Regions from separate parts of the Nonomuraea sp. NPDC048882 genome, predicted to be linked through region 2. Evidence: predicted binding sites of a transcription regulator. Region 2 holds the regulator's gene; the other holds the start of a gene.

What was found. Region 2 encodes HrcA, which represses chaperone genes, less so after heat shock. Its sites were predicted from a motif close to TTGGCACTCTCNNNNNGAGAGTGCCAA; they were not measured.
Region 1: groES (co-chaperone GroES) is a predicted target of HrcA. The motif match lies at 1,628-1,654, and genes of this name have one in related genera.

The regions. Positions count from the first base shown of each region.
Region 1 is NZ_JBEZGB010000032.1:27,593-34,840, forward strand. It holds gene groL (chaperonin GroEL) at 1-1,156, opposite strand, end outside; gene groES (co-chaperone GroES) at 1,228-1,542, opposite strand; gene AB0C27_RS53290 (class I SAM-dependent methyltransferase) at 1,822-3,063, shown strand; gene AB0C27_RS53295 (hypothetical protein) at 3,257-5,098, shown strand; gene tsaD (tRNA (adenosine(37)-N6)-threonylcarbamoyltransferase complex transferase subunit TsaD) at 5,270-6,301, opposite strand; gene rimI (ribosomal protein S18-alanine N-acetyltransferase) at 6,294-6,725, opposite strand; gene tsaB (tRNA (adenosine(37)-N6)-threonylcarbamoyltransferase complex dimerization subunit type 1 TsaB) at 6,737-7,248, opposite strand, start outside.
Region 2 is NZ_JBEZGB010000001.1:811,949-819,196, reverse strand. It holds gene AB0C27_RS03530 (DUF4870 domain-containing protein) at 1-528, opposite strand, end outside; gene AB0C27_RS03525 (DUF3097 domain-containing protein) at 525-1,331, opposite strand; gene AB0C27_RS03520 (hypothetical protein) at 1,349-1,837, opposite strand; gene AB0C27_RS03515 (hypothetical protein) at 1,931-2,089, shown strand; gene hrcA (heat-inducible transcriptional repressor HrcA) at 2,385-3,398, shown strand; gene dnaJ (molecular chaperone DnaJ) at 3,410-4,552, shown strand; gene AB0C27_RS03500 (16S rRNA (uracil(1498)-N(3))-methyltransferase) at 4,549-5,274, shown strand; gene AB0C27_RS03495 (hypothetical protein) at 5,395-6,051, opposite strand; gene AB0C27_RS03490 (SigE family RNA polymerase sigma factor) at 6,048-6,560, opposite strand; gene AB0C27_RS03485 (histidine triad nucleotide-binding protein) at 6,840-7,184, shown strand.

The DNA.
Region 1 (7,248 bases), on a different contig from region 2:
CCACCTCGGTGGCGGCGCCGACACGCAGCACGCACACACCGCCGGCGAGCTTGGCCAGGCGCTCCTGCAGCTTCTCGCGGTCCCAGTCGGAGTCGGACTGCTCGATGGCAATCTTGATCTCCTTGACGCGGTCCTCGATGGCCTGCGCGTCACCGGCGCCGTCGACGATGGTCGTGGCGTCCTTGGTGACGACGACGCGGCGGGCCGTGCCGAGCACCTCGAGACCGACGTGCTCCAGCTTGAGGCCGACCTCTTCGCTGACGACCTGGCCGCCGGTGAGGATGGCCATGTCCTGCAGCATCGCCTTGCGGCGGTCACCGAAGCCCGGGGCCTTGACGGCCACGGAGGTGAAGGTGCCGCGGATCTTGTTGGTGACCAGGACGGCCAGGGCCTCGCCCTCGACGTCCTCGGCGACCACGAGCAGCGGCTTCTTGGTCTGGGCGATCTTCTCCAGCAGCGGCAGGAAGTCCGCGATGGAGGCGATCTTGCCCTGGGTGAGCAGGATGTAGGCGTCTTCGAGGACGGCTTCCATCCGCTCGGGGTCGGTCACCATGTAGGCCGACAGGTAGCCCTTGTCGAACTGCATGCCCTCGGTGAACTCGAGCTCCATGCCCATGGCGTTGGACTCTTCGACGGTGAGGACACCGTCCTTGCCCACCTTGTCGAACGCCTCGGCGATCAGCTCGCCGATCTTGGCGTCCTGCGCGGAGATCGTCGCGACATTGGCGATCTCCTTCTTGTCGCCGACCTCACGGGCGCTGGCGAGCAGCTTGTCGCTGATCTCCTTGGCGGCCTTGTCGATGCCGCGCTTGAGCGACAGCGGCGAGGCGCCGGCGGCCACGTTGCGCAGGCCCTCGCGGACCATGGCCTGGGCCAGGACGGTCGCGGTGGTGGTGCCGTCGCCCGCGATGTCGTTGGTCTTGGTGGCCACTTCCTTGGCGAGCTGGGCGCCGAGGTTTTCGTAGCGCTCCTCCAGCTCGATCTCACGAGCGATGGTCACACCGTCGTTCGTGATCGTCGGCGCACCGAACTTCTTGTCGATGACGACGTTGCGGCCACGCGGGCCGAGGGTTACCTTCACGGCGTCCGCGAGGGCGTTCACACCGCGCTCGAGCGCACGGCGGGCGTCCTCGTTGAACTCCAGGATCTTCGCCATAACTGAAAGTCCTCTCCTAGCGTCGAAAGCCCCGGCCGCCCTCAAGAGCGCCCGGGGCTCGACACATCCGGCTACTTCTCGATGATCGCGAGAACATCGCGGGCGGAGAGCACGAGGTACTCCTCGCCGCCGTACTTGACCTCGGTGCCGCCGTACTTGCTGTAGAGGACGATGTCGCCCTCGGAGACGTCGAGCGGAATCCGCTTGTCGCCGTCCTCGTCCCAGTTGCCCGGGCCCACCGCGAGGACCTTGCCCTCCTGCGGCTTCTCCTTGGCGGTGTCAGGGATGACCAGGCCGGAAGCGGTGGTCTGCTCGGCCTCAAGCGGCTGAACCACAATGCGGTCGCCGAGCGGCTTAACGGGAACCTTGGTGGCGGTCGTCACGATCGGACCTCCCCTTCAGATTTGAATGATCAGAAGAGGCGACCAGCGGGGCCTGCCGTCGCGGGTGTCAGACCTGCCTCGTCGCACGTTGGCACTCTCAAGGGGAGAGTGCCAACACGAAACATATGCAAGAGGGGCTTGACAGTCAACACGAACGCGTCTGCTCTGAGCGATCAGGCGTCAAAGCCCGGGCCTCGTCAAGGCCGCTACGTGGACAAATACTCCCATCTCCCCCCGTCTGCGGGACGATCCGGGTACGCCGTGGCGCTAACGTCGGACGACGTGGACCTCGACGCCTTCACCGAGCTGCTGACCCCGCGCGGCCAGGAGGCCCTGGCGCGGGCCGGTGAGCTCGCCGGCGCCGACCCGGTCGCCGCCGCCACCGCGCTGCGCAGGACGTACGACGCCGCCCTCACCTCCGCCGCGCTCACCCAGGCGGGGCTCAGGGAACGGGCGAAGGCCAAGTTCGGCGAGGACGCGGCGGTGATGTATTTCACGCCGCACGGCCTGGAGCAGTCCACCAGGGCTGAGGTCGCCGAGCACCGCGCCCGCCGCCTGCCGGCGATGGCCGGACACACATTCGAAGCGCCGACCGGGCCGGAGCCTGGATCGGCGACCGCACCGGCGGCCGGGAAGGCGCTCCAAGTCGTGGACGCCTGTTGCGGCATCGGCGGTGACCTGCTCGCGCTGGCCCGCGCCGGCTGCGCCGTGACCGCCGTGGACACCGACCCGCTGACCGTCGCCGTGGCCGCGGCCAACGCCCGCGCGCTCGGCGTGGACGACCGGGTGACGGTACGCGTGGGCGACGCGGCGCAGATCAGGCCGGAGGAGTACGACGTGCTGTTCGCCGATCCGGCCAGGCGGACCGGCAGGGGCAGGACGTTCGACCCCATGGCCTACTCCCCGCCGTGGCCCGTGGTGCTCGACCTGATCTCCCGCGCTGGCCTGGCCTGCGTCAAGGTCGCGCCCGGCATCCCGTACGAGTTCATCCCCGAAGGCGCGCAGACGGAGTGGGTCTCGTACAAGGGCGAGGTCAAGGAAGCCACGATCTGGACCGGCCAGGGCGGCGGCCGGCGCGCCACGCTGCTGCCCGGCGGCCACTCCCTCACGGCCGCCGGCGTCACCGCCACCCCCGCGCCGGTCGGCCCCGCCGGCCGGTACGTGTACGAGCCGGACGGCGCCGCCGTCCGCGCCCATCTCGTCGCCGAAGTGGCCGAGCTGGTCGGCGGCAGGCTGCTCGACCCGCTGATCGCCTACATCACCGCGGACGACCCGGTGGACACCCCATGGGCCACCAGATACGAAATAGAGGACATTCTCCCGTTCTCTCTGAAAAAACTCCGCGCGCTTCTCCGCGAGCGACAAATCGGCAATATCACCATCAAAAAGCGGGGCTCCGCGGTCGACATCGAACGCCTCCGCGCCGACCTGCGCCTCAAAGGCGACAACTCGGCCGTCGTCATCTTGACTCGCATTCTCGACAAACCATCGGTTCTTCTCTGCAAGCCCCTCTCACCTGCCTGAACCTCCAAACTCGGTCATCCGCGCGTTAACGGCGATCTTTCACTTCGGCCCTGACGGACCATGATCGAAAGGCTAAGGTTGGCGGGCGGGAGTTCTCCCCCTTAATGCGGTCACCCGCGTTCTCGCTCTTTCAGATGAACCGGACCAACCCCACCGCTGCGCGGCAGACCGTCGGCGAGCGAAGGAGCTTTCGGTGGACCATTCCAACCACACCACCCTGCTTCAGACGGGCGCGCATGACGCCGTACCCAAGAGGATGCGCGACCTGCTCGCGCGTGCCGCCCAGGACCACGTCTACGAGCAGCGCACGCAGGGCGCCGTGCTCGACGAGATCCGCCAGCGGCTCGAAGGCATGGAGTGGCTGCTGCGCGAGGTGCGCGAGCGCGAGCTGGGCGGGCTCAGCGGCACGCTGGAGTCGGTGAGCGGGCGGCTGGACGAGATCTCCGCCAAGCCGCCGATGTGGGCGGAGGGCCTGGCGCAGCACGTCGAGGCCGTACGCGACCACGTGGACGCCGTGGGCGCCAGGGTGGGCGAGGTGGACGCGAGGGTCGGCGACGTGGACGCCCGGGTGGCCCCCGTCTCCGAGTTGCCCAGCCTGTGGGCCGACCTCGGCACCGTGGGCGAGAGCGTGGACGAAGCCCTCGGCAAGCTGCAGTCGGTGCTCGACACCACCGACGGCATCACCAAGGGCATGTCCGACTTCTCCGCCAAGCTGGCCACCCTCAACTCCAGCATGGAGGCCGCGGCCAGCCGCTTCACCCGGCTCGACAAGTCGATGTCCGATCTGACCACCCGTACCGACCGGGTCGAGGTCGCGATGAGCGACCTGTCGGAAAACGTCACCGAGCAACTGCGGAGCACCACCGACCAGCTCACCGGCCAGGTCGAGGCGAGCGAGCAGCGCGTCAGCGCCCGGCTCGACGAGGCCGACCAGCGGCTCACGACCCGGCTGGAGCAGACCGACCAGCGCCTCGCGGTCCGGCTCGACGAGACCGACCAGCGCCTGGCCACGGCGCTCCTGGAGGCCGACGAACGCCTCGTCAGCCGGCTCAAGGAGGCCGACGAGCAGCTCACCGGCCGCCTGACCGGCGTCGAGCAGCGCCTGACCACCAGGCTCGACGAGACCGACCAGCACCTCGCGGTGCAGCTCGGCGAGAGCGAGCAGCGCCTGACGGCCCGCCTCAGCGGCGTGGACGCCCGCCTCGACCGGGCCGAGGGCAGGCTGCAGGGGCTCGACTCCCGGCTCACCGGGTTCGACAGCCGGCTGGAGTCCGCGGACGAGGGCCTGGCCGACATCGACACCAGGCTCGACGGCCTCGACGGCCGGATCGGCGGGGTCGATCAGCGGCTGCTGTCCATGGACGGCCGGCTCGGCGCGGTGGACAAGCGGCTGGGCACCCTGGACGGCCACCTGGGCCGCCACGACGACCGCTTCGACGCGCTCGACGTACGCGTGGACGCCCGCTTCGCCTCGCTCGACGAGCGCATGGCCACCACCGACCAGCACGTCAGCGAGACCGCCACCCGCAACGAGGGCCGCTTCAACAAGCTCGACAACCAGATCGACGCCATCGACGAGCGGCTCGGCGAGGCCGAGGAGCACATGAGCAGCCGCTTCGACGCCGTCGACGGTCACTTCGGCGGGCTCGACACCCGCTTCAACGGCCTCGACACCCACCTCAACGGTTTGGCCACCCGCGCCGAGCAGGCGGGCGCGCACCTGGAGTCGGTGGACGACCGCATCGAGGCCGTCAACCAGCGCATGACCCAGCTCCCCGCCACCCTGGCCATCCCCGAGCAGGTCGGCGAGCTGATCCAGACCCACTCGGGCGAGCAGGCCGAGCGGCTCGCCGCCGCGACCGAGACGCTCACCGAGCTGGTACGGTCCCGCCCCGACCACGACGAGCTGGCCGGCACGGTGTCCGGCATCGTCAACCCCGCGACAGAAGACCTCAACAAGCGGCTGGGCGCGCTGGAGGAGACCATGCTGGCCCTGGCCGAAGCTCTCCTGCGCCCGACCCGCCCCAAGGACTGAGCCGCCCAAGGGCCGCTCGGCCCAAGGGCCGCTCGGCCCAAGCACTGCGCGGCCCAAGGCCCGCGCGCCCCGCCCTCGCCGCACCGGCGAGGGCAGTCGGGTCAGAGGGCGGTCAGGTCGGACGTGCACGGTCGTGATCGCTGGTCAGACGTGCACGGTCGTGAGCGTGGCTCAGACGTGAACGGTCGTGATCGGCAGCGACGAGTCGGCCGGGATCTCCAGCGTCGACGGCGTGACCCCGGCCGCCACCAGGTCGGACCCGAGCGCCGCGACCATGGCGCCGTTGTCGGTGCACAGCCCGGGACGAGGCACCCGCAGCCGTACGCCGGCCGCCTCGCACCGCTCCTGGGCCAGCGCCCGCAGCCGCGAGTTGGCCGCCACCCCGCCCCCGATCAGCAGATCGTGCACGTCGTATTTCCGGCACGCCTGCAACGCCTTACGGGTCAGCACGTCCACCACGGCCTCCTGGAACGAGGCGGCCACGTCGGGCACGTGCACGGACTGCCCGGACGCCTCGCGGGCCTCGACCCACCGGGCGACGGCCGTCTTGAGCCCGGAGAAGGAGAAGTCGAGCGTGCCGTCGTCGATCTTGCCGCGCGGGAAGGCGATGGCCGCCCCCGACCCGTCGCGGGCGGCCCTGTCGATGTGCGGGCCGCCGGGGAAGGGCAGCCCCAGCACCCGCGCGACCTTGTCGAACGCCTCGCCGGCCGCGTCGTCCACGGTGGAGCCGAGCGAGATCACGTCGTCGGCGACGTCGGGCACGAGCAGCAGCGACGAGTGACCGCCGGAGACCAGCATGGCGATGCACGGCTTGGGCAGCGGCCCATGCTCCAACTGGTCGACCGCGACGTGGGCGGCCAGGTGGTTGACGCCGTAGAGGGGCACGCCGAGGCCGAGCGCGTAGGACTTGGCCGCGGCCACGCCGACCAGCAGCGCCCCGGCGAGGCCTGGCCCGGCGGTCACGGCGATGGCGTCGATGTCGGAGAACTTCAGCCCGGCCTCGGCCAGCGCGGCCTCCACCGTGGGCGTCATGGCCTCCAGGTGGGCGCGCGAGGCGACCTCGGGCACCACCCCGCCGAACCTGGCGTGCTCGTCCATGCTGGAGGCGATCGTGTTGGCCAGCAGCGTGTGGCCTCGCACGATGCCGATGCCGGTCTCGTCGCAGGACGTCTCGATGCCCAGGACCAGGGGTGCGTCAGTCACCAAGCTTCCTTCTCATCATGATCGCGTCGGTGCCGTCGTCGTAGTAGCGGCGGCGGGTGCCGATCTCCTCGAACCCGAAATGCCGGTAGACGGCCTGCGCGTGGGGATTGTCGGCGCGTACTTCCAGGAAGATCTCGCGTGCGCCGCGGCGGGTCGCCTCGGCCAGCAGCTCGGTCAGCATCGCGCTGCCGAGGCCGGTGCCCTGGTGCTTCTCCAGCACGGCGATGGTCTGCACGTCGGCCTGGTCGGCCGCGGCGGCCAGGCCCGCGTAGGCCACGATCTCGTCGTTCACGGTGACAACCACGTAGTGGCGGGTGCGGGGCATGTCGGCCAGCTCGCCGCGCATCATTCCCTCGCTCCAAGCGTCGAGCGGGAACGTGGCGCGTTCGATCGCCATCACGGCCGGGAGGTCGGCCACGGTCATCGGTCTGAGTTTCACGCCGTCACCTTCTTGGGCGCGCCGGGCACGACGGCGTCGGGTCTGCGCAGGTAGATCGGTCGCGGGGGGTCGAGCGGCACGCCCTCGCCGAGCCGGAGCGCGGCCAGAGCGGCCAGGGCGCCGGCGTAGGGGTAGGGCGGCGCGTCGCCGCCGTCGCCGAGCAGGTCGGGGTAGAGCCCGGCGCCCGCGCCGACGACCGGCAGGCCCTGGACGGGCACGTCGGCGGGCCGGTCGACGAAGGGGCCCTCGGCGCGGGTGCGGCAGTCGGTGTAACGCGCCCAGAACACCTCTTTGCGCCGCGCGTCGGTGGCCACCAGGAAGGGCTCACCGAGCCCGGAGGCGTACGCGACGGCGTCGAGCGTGCAGATCCCGTACGCGGGCACGCCCAGCGTGGTCGACAGGCCCTGGGCGGTCATCAGCCCCACCCGGAGCCCGGTGTAGGGGCCCGGCCCGCTGCCGGCCACGACGGCGCTCACGTCGCGCAGCCGCGCGCCCGCCTCGCTCAGCA
Region 2 (7,248 bases):
CAGCGGGCCGATCCAGGAGACCAGCAGGCCGAGCAGGTGCGCCAGCATGGCCATGGTGGTGTCGTCGGTGCCGGGGCGGGGGCCGAACCTGCCGGGCACGTACGGCTCGCCGCGGCCCGGCGCGTAGCCGGGCTGACCGTAGTTCGGTTGACCATAGCCGGGTTGACCGTAACCGGGTGGGGGCTGGCCGTAGCCCGGGGCCGAGTGGGGCAGCTGGCCGTAGGGGAGTTGCTGGCCGGACGGGTTCTGCTGCCCGTAACCAGGCTGGCCGTACCCGGGCTGGCCGTACCCCGGCTGCGAGCCGGGCTGCTGGCCGTACCCGGGCTGACCGTAACCAGGCTGGGAGCCGGGCTGCTGGCCGTACCCGTACCCGGGCTGGGAGCTGGGCTGCTGCCCGTAGCCGGGCTGCGAGCTGGGTTGCTGGCCGTAGCCGGGCTGGGGGCCGGACGCCGGGGGTGGGATGTCGGCGGGGGAGATCTTCTTGGTGGCGTCGTCATCGGGCGGCGGCTGGGGCGGGTCCTGGCTCATGGTGCCTCCGTAACGAAGTCGATCAGTTCCTCGACCCGGCCGAGCAGTTCCGGCTCCAGGTCCGTGTACGTCGAGACAGCGCCGAGAATGCGCCGCCACGCCTGCGCCGGCTCCATGCGCCAGCCCAGGGCCGCGATCACGCCCTCCTTCCACGGCACCCCGCGCGGCACGTCGGGCCAGGCGGGGATGCGCAGCACGGACGGTTTGACCGCCTGCCAGATGTCGATGTACGGATGCCCCACCACGAGCACGTCCGGCGAGGTGATCTCGGCGGCGATCCTGCTCTCCTTGGAGCCGGGCACCAGGTGGTCCACCAGCACGCCCAGCCGCCGCCCCGGCTCCGGGCCGAACTCGGCCACGATGGCGGGCAGGTCGTCCACGCCTTCGAGGTATTCGACCACGACCCCCTCGACCCGCAGGTCATGGCCCCAGATCTTCTCGACGAGGGCGGCGTCGTGGACGCCTTCCACGTAGATCCGGCTCTGCCTGGCGACCCTGGCCCGCAGCCCTTCCACGGCGACGGAGCCCGAGGCGCTGCGCCGGGGCGCGGCGGGGGCGGCGGCGGGGCGTACCAAGGTCACGGGCTTGCCCTCCAGCAGGAAGGCGGCGGGCGCCAGCGGGAACAGGCGGCGCTTGCCGAACCGGTCTTCGAGCGTGACGGCCTCCTTGTCGCAGGCCACCACGGCGCCGCAGAAGCCGCTGTCGGCGTCCTCGACGACCAGATCGATCTCGGCGGGCACCTTGGGGATCTTCCCCTTGCCCGGCCGACGCCAGTTTCCCGCCAGAACATCGCCCTCGTACACACGGGGACCGTAGCAAATCACCCGCTGACCGCAAGGCGCTTGCGGGCGCCACTCCGGCGTACCAGGACGACGACCGTGCCGGCGACGGCGGCCAGCAGGCCCGCGCCGGGCAGCAGGAACAGCCCCGCCAGCCCACCGGTGACGCCGCCCAGGCTGGACAGGACGTCGCGGCCCACGCCGTAGCGGACGGTGGCCTGCTCCTGGTTGGTGCAGGTGAGCTGGTAGTCGCCCTTGGCCGGCGCGTTGATCACGAGGATCTCCTGCCAGACGGTGTTGTCCCAGGTGACGCTCTGGTTTCCGGGGACCTTGGCGAGCCTGGCCTGACCGGGGCCGCCGGAGATGGCGCAGTCGTAGGAGATACGGGCGTCGCTGGCGACGTAGACGGCCGGTTTGTCGGCCGGATCGACCGACACCGTGATGCTCTCGCCGGGCGCGAACGTCTTCGTCGGCGCCATGTCCGCCACGCTGCTCACCAGGCCGCCGCCGAACAGGGCCACACCCGCCACCACGCACACCAGGAACACGCCCCAGGCGGCGGCGAGCCACCACAGGCTGGGCTTTATGGCTTTGGAGTCGATTCGTGGTGGAAATTGGGCCTGTTGGCCGTATTGTCCGTACTGAGGTGGCGGGCCGAACTGGGTGGGCTCACCGTACTGCGGCTGCTGCCCGTAGGGCGGAGGCTGTCCGTACGGGGGCTGCTGTCCCTGCGGCGGCGGCCCGTAAGGCGGTTGCCCGTACGGTGGCTGTCCGTACGGTGACTGTCCGTAAGGTTGATCGGGGCCAGGGCCGGGCTGCGGCCCGGAAGGCGGCCCGTACTGAGGAGGTTGCGGCTGACCGTGGTGAGGCCCCTGCTCAGACGGGGGGCCGTACGGCGGGGGCTGAGAATCGTCGGTCATGTTCGCCAGTCTGAGGCCTGTCGCTCACACCACGCCAGCAGCAGGATGGGACCCGCTGTTATCGCACCTTGTGGGCGAGAGCCGTACACTTGGCACTCGGGAACACAGAGTGCTAGACACCGCGTTCCTGACAGAGACAGAGGCAGGAGGTGAGCACGTGCTCGACGAACGTAAGCTGGCTGTGCTCAGAGCCATTGTCGAAGACTACGTGTCCACCAACGAACCGGTGGGCTCCAAAGCGCTCGCCGAGCGCCACAACCTGAAGGTCTCCCCCGCGACGGTCAGAAACGACATGGCCGCGCTGGAGGAGGAGGGCTACATCACCCAGCCGCACACCAGCGCGGGCCGCGTGCCGACGGACAAGGGCTACCGCCTGTTCGTCGACCGGCTCTCGCAGGTGAAGCCGCTGTCCGGGGCCGAGCGCAGAGCCATCGAGACGTTTCTGGCCGGCGCGGTCGACCTCGACGACGTGGTCACCCGCACGGTCCGGCTGCTCGCGCAGCTGACCCGGCAGGTCGCGGTCGTGCAATATCCGACGCTGACCCGTTCGACGGTCAGACACGTCGAGCTGGTCCCGCTGAGCGACCGGCGGGTCATGCTCGTGCTGATCACCAACACCGGCCGCGTCGAGCAGCGCGTGGTCGAGCTGCCCGAGGTGGTGGAGGACGCCCGCATCGCGCACCTGCGCGCGGTGCTCAACTCCTGCCTCGACGGCTGCGGCCTGAGCAGCGTGCCCGACCTGGTCGCCGACCTGCCCGAGCGGCTGCCCCTCGAAGACCGGCCCGTGGTGGCCACGGTCCTGTCGGTCCTGCTCGAGACGCTGGTCGAGCGGCACGACGAGAAGATCGTGTTCGCCGGCGCGGCCAACCTCGCCGGCGCCGACTTCACCACCGGCCTGCGTGACGTGCTGGAGGCGCTGGAGGAGCAGGTGGTCCTCATGCGGCTGCTCGGCGAGACAACCTCAGACACCCCGTCCGCGCTCACCGTGCGCATCGGCGCGGAAAACCCCTACCTGCGGGGGACATCCATCGTCGCGACCGGATACGGTTCTGGCGACAACCAACTGGCCCGGCTCGGCGTACTCGGGCCGACCAGGATGGACTATCCCGTGACGATGGGCGCCGTACGCGCGGTGGCACGCTACGTCAGCCAGATCCTGGCTGCATCATAAGAGGTCGATAAGTGGCAAACAGCGACTACTACGCCACCCTCGGGGTGCGCCGTGACGCGAGTCAGGACGAGATCAAGAAGGCCTACCGCCGTCTCGCCCGTGAGCTGCACCCCGACGTGAACCCCGATCCTGAGACCCAGGAGCGGTTCAAGGAGATCACGCAGGCCTACGAGGTGCTCTCCGACCCCAACAAGCGCCAGATGTACGACCTGGGTGGCGACCCCTTCGGCGGTGCGGGAGCGGGCGCGGGCGCCGCGGGCGGGTTCGGCGCGGGCTTCCCGTTCAGCGACATCATGGACGCCTTCTTCGGCACGGCCGCCGGCGCCCGCGGGCCGCGCTCACGCGCCCGCAGAGGCCGCAACGCCACCATCAGGGTGGAGCTCGACCTGCGCGAGACGGCGTTCGGCACCACCCGCGAGCTGGCCGTCGACACGGCCGTGCTGTGCGAGGTGTGCCACGGCGCCGGCGCGGCGGCGGGCACCCACCCCGACACCTGCGACATGTGCAACGGGCGCGGTGAGATCTCCCAGGTCACCCGCTCCTTCCTGGGCCAGGTCATGACCTCGCGGCCGTGCCCCCAGTGCGGTGGCTTCGGGACGATCATCCGCCATCCCTGCCAGGAGTGCTCCGGCGACGGCCGGGTGCGCACCCGCCGTACGATCAAGGTCCGCATCCCCGCCGGCGTCGAGGACGGCACCCACATCCAGCTCGCCGGCGAGGGCGAGGTCGGTCCAGGCGGCGGCCCGCCGGGAGACCTCTTCCTGGAGATCGTCGAACGGGCCCACGAGATCTTCGAACGGCGCGGCGACGACCTCCACTGCACCGTGCAGATCCCGATGACGGCCGCCGCGCTCGGCACCGTGCTGGCGGTGGAGACGCTCGACGGCTCCGAGGAGATCGACGTCCGCCCCGGCACCCAGTCCGGCCAGGTCATCACCATGTACGGCCGCGGCGTGCAGCGGCTCAACGAGTCCGGCAGGGGCGACCTGCTCATCCACGTCAACGTCGAGACGCCGACCCGCCTCGACACCGCCCAGGAAGAACTGCTCCGCGAGCTGTCCAGGCAGCGGGGTGAGGAGCGCCCGCCTGGCAAGTTCGCACCGGGTCAGCAGGGTTTTTTCTCCCGCCTGCGTGACGCGTTCAACGGCCGGTGACGGCGCCCGTCTTCCTGGCCGACGCGCTCGACGGCCCCGAGCTGACGCTCGACGGGCCCGAGGGGCGGCACGCAGCCTCCGTACGACGGCTGCGCGCCGGTGAGCGGGTCGATCTGACCGATGGCGCCGGCACGGTGGCCGAGTGCGTCGTACGCGAGACCCTGAAGGACGCGCTCAGGCTCGACGTGCTGCGCCGCTACCAGGTCGAGGCGCCAGGGCCCCGGCTCGTCGTCGTCCAGGGGCTGCCCAAGGGCGACAGGGGCGAGCTGGCGGTCGAGATGATGACCGAGGCCGGCGTGGACGTGATCGTCCCGTGGTCGGCCGCGCGCAGCATCACGCAGTGGAAGGGCGACAAGGTCGCCAAGGCGCTGGGCCGGTGGCGTGCCACGGCCCGCGAGGCGGGCAAGCAGGCCCGCCGCTTCCACCTGCCCGAGGTGACGGACCTCGCCACCACGGCCCAGGTCGAACAGCTGCTCGCCGGCGCGGCCCTGGGCCTGGTGCTGCACGAGGAGGCGGCAGGGCCGCTGTCGAAGGTTCCGCTGCCGGCGAGCGGCGACATCGTGATGGTCGTGGGTCCTGAGGGCGGCGTCTCGGAGGACGAGCTCGCCCGGTTCGGGGCGGCCGGGGCGGCGCCGGTGCTGCTGGGGCCGACGGTTCTGCGTACGTCCACGGCGGGGGTCGCGGCGGCGGCCGTGCTGCTCAGCCGTACCGGACGCTGGTGAGACCGCGCGAACCGCGCAGGCCGTGCGAGCGTGCCCGCGACGCTGCGGGCGGGGCATGGGGGTGTGACCGCGACGTTGCGGTCGTGAAGACGTGCGGGTGGTTCGGCCGGCTCAGCCGGGTCAGGGCACCGTGGCGTCGGAGGTGTCCTGGAGCGGGCTGGCCAGCTCCGCGGGTGTCTCCATCGCGTCGTCTGACGGCGGGCACTCCTCGGGCGGGCAGGCCGTGGGCGGCGCGCTCGTCTCCTCCGACGTCGGCGTCGGAGTGGGCGTCGGTGACAGCGTAGGACAGTCGGCGGGCGGCTCGGCCTGCTCGGCCAGGGTCGAGGGGCAGGAGGTCGGCGTCGGGCTGGGCGACGGGGACGGCCTGCTGGTCGAGTCGGCCTTACGGCTGGTGCGCGGGGTCGGCGGCTTGGGGGTCTCGGGGATCACGGCCGCGGGCGGGTCGCTGGTCCGCTCCGGCGGCGGAGGCTGCACGGAACGGGTGGTGGAGGAGTTGGAAGGAGCCTCGGAGGTCGTCTCGTTGTCGATGGGGCCGACCGGGATCTGGTCGATGATCTGGGAGCGCAGCGAGGGAACGGCCATCACGATCGTTCCCGCCACCAGCAGGGCGCTGGCGGCGGCCGCGCCCGCTCGCCACCAGAACAGGTTGCGCACTCCACGCCGCTCGATGCGGCCACGGATGATCTCCAGTCCTTCCGGCGAGGGTACGACCGCGTCCGCCTCCGCGCGGAGCGCACGACGCAGGAGGTCGCCGTACTCGTCGGGGGGCTGGCTCATGACATCTTCTCCAGGACCGATCGCAACGCGGCCATACCACGTGCCGTGTGGCTCTTGACCGCGCCTTTGCTGATCCCCATGGCGTGGGCGATCTCAGCTTCGGACAGATCACCGTAGTAGCGTAGAACCAGTGCTTCTCTCTGTCGGGTCGGCAGGGCTCGTAACGCCTCGATGACGGCGGAGCGTTCCAGCTCGCCGATCGCGCCGTTCTCGGCGCTCGGAGCGTCAGGCAGGCCCTTGGGGGCGTATTTCTCGACGACCGCGCGGTGACGCAGCACGGACCGGGACCGGTTGACGACGGATTGACGCAGGTAGGCGAGTGCTTTGTCGGGGTCACGCAGTCTGCGCCAGGCGCCATGGATGGCGACGAACGCATCCTGCACGACTTCCTCGGCTGTTGCAATGTCGCGCACCAGCAACACGGCGAGACGCACCAATGACCGGAAGTGCGCGCTGTACAGCGCCGTCACGGCCATGTCGGCATCCCACCCGACCGGCACCGCCCCCATCGACCTGTCGGCCAGGAGGGTTTCGGTGGTCACATCAGTGGGACGCGCGGCCTTCCCAGAGGGTTTACGCTCTTCCGGTTCTTGAGGTTTCCCCGGTTCCTTAGGGTGCATTACCCAGTCGTGTCCTCGCCAGGTGGCGCTCGCCCGACCCTGAATCGTCTTCTTTTAGCTGTAGTGTCGCACACTCACCCTAACCTCGTTGATCTTCCTACGCACGACACAGCTGATTACCGATTCGCAACGGACTTGCCGGCGGTGAGCGCTCGATAGGGTGATCGGGTGAGCGATTGCCTCTTCTGCAAAATCGTCGCCAACGAGATTCCCGCTGAGATCGTCTACGAAACCGGCAGGACCCTCGCCTTCCGCGACGTGAATCCGCAGGCTCCCACGCACGTGCTCGTCATCCCGAAGGAGCATCACGCCGACGCCGCGGCGCTGGCCGCGGCCGACGACGGGCTCGCCGACGAGGTGCTGAAGTCGGCGCACGAGGTGGCCGTGCTGGACGGGGTGTCCGGAAGCGGCTATCGCATCGTGTTCAACACCGGGGCGGGCGCCGGGCAGACCGTCTTCCACGTCCACGCCCACGTCCTGGGCGGGCGCGATCTGGGCTGGCCGCCCGGATAACGGACACCTCCGGCCGCAGGCGGTGATATTGGCGCGAGCAATCGGCCAGGTCCCGGCTACGATG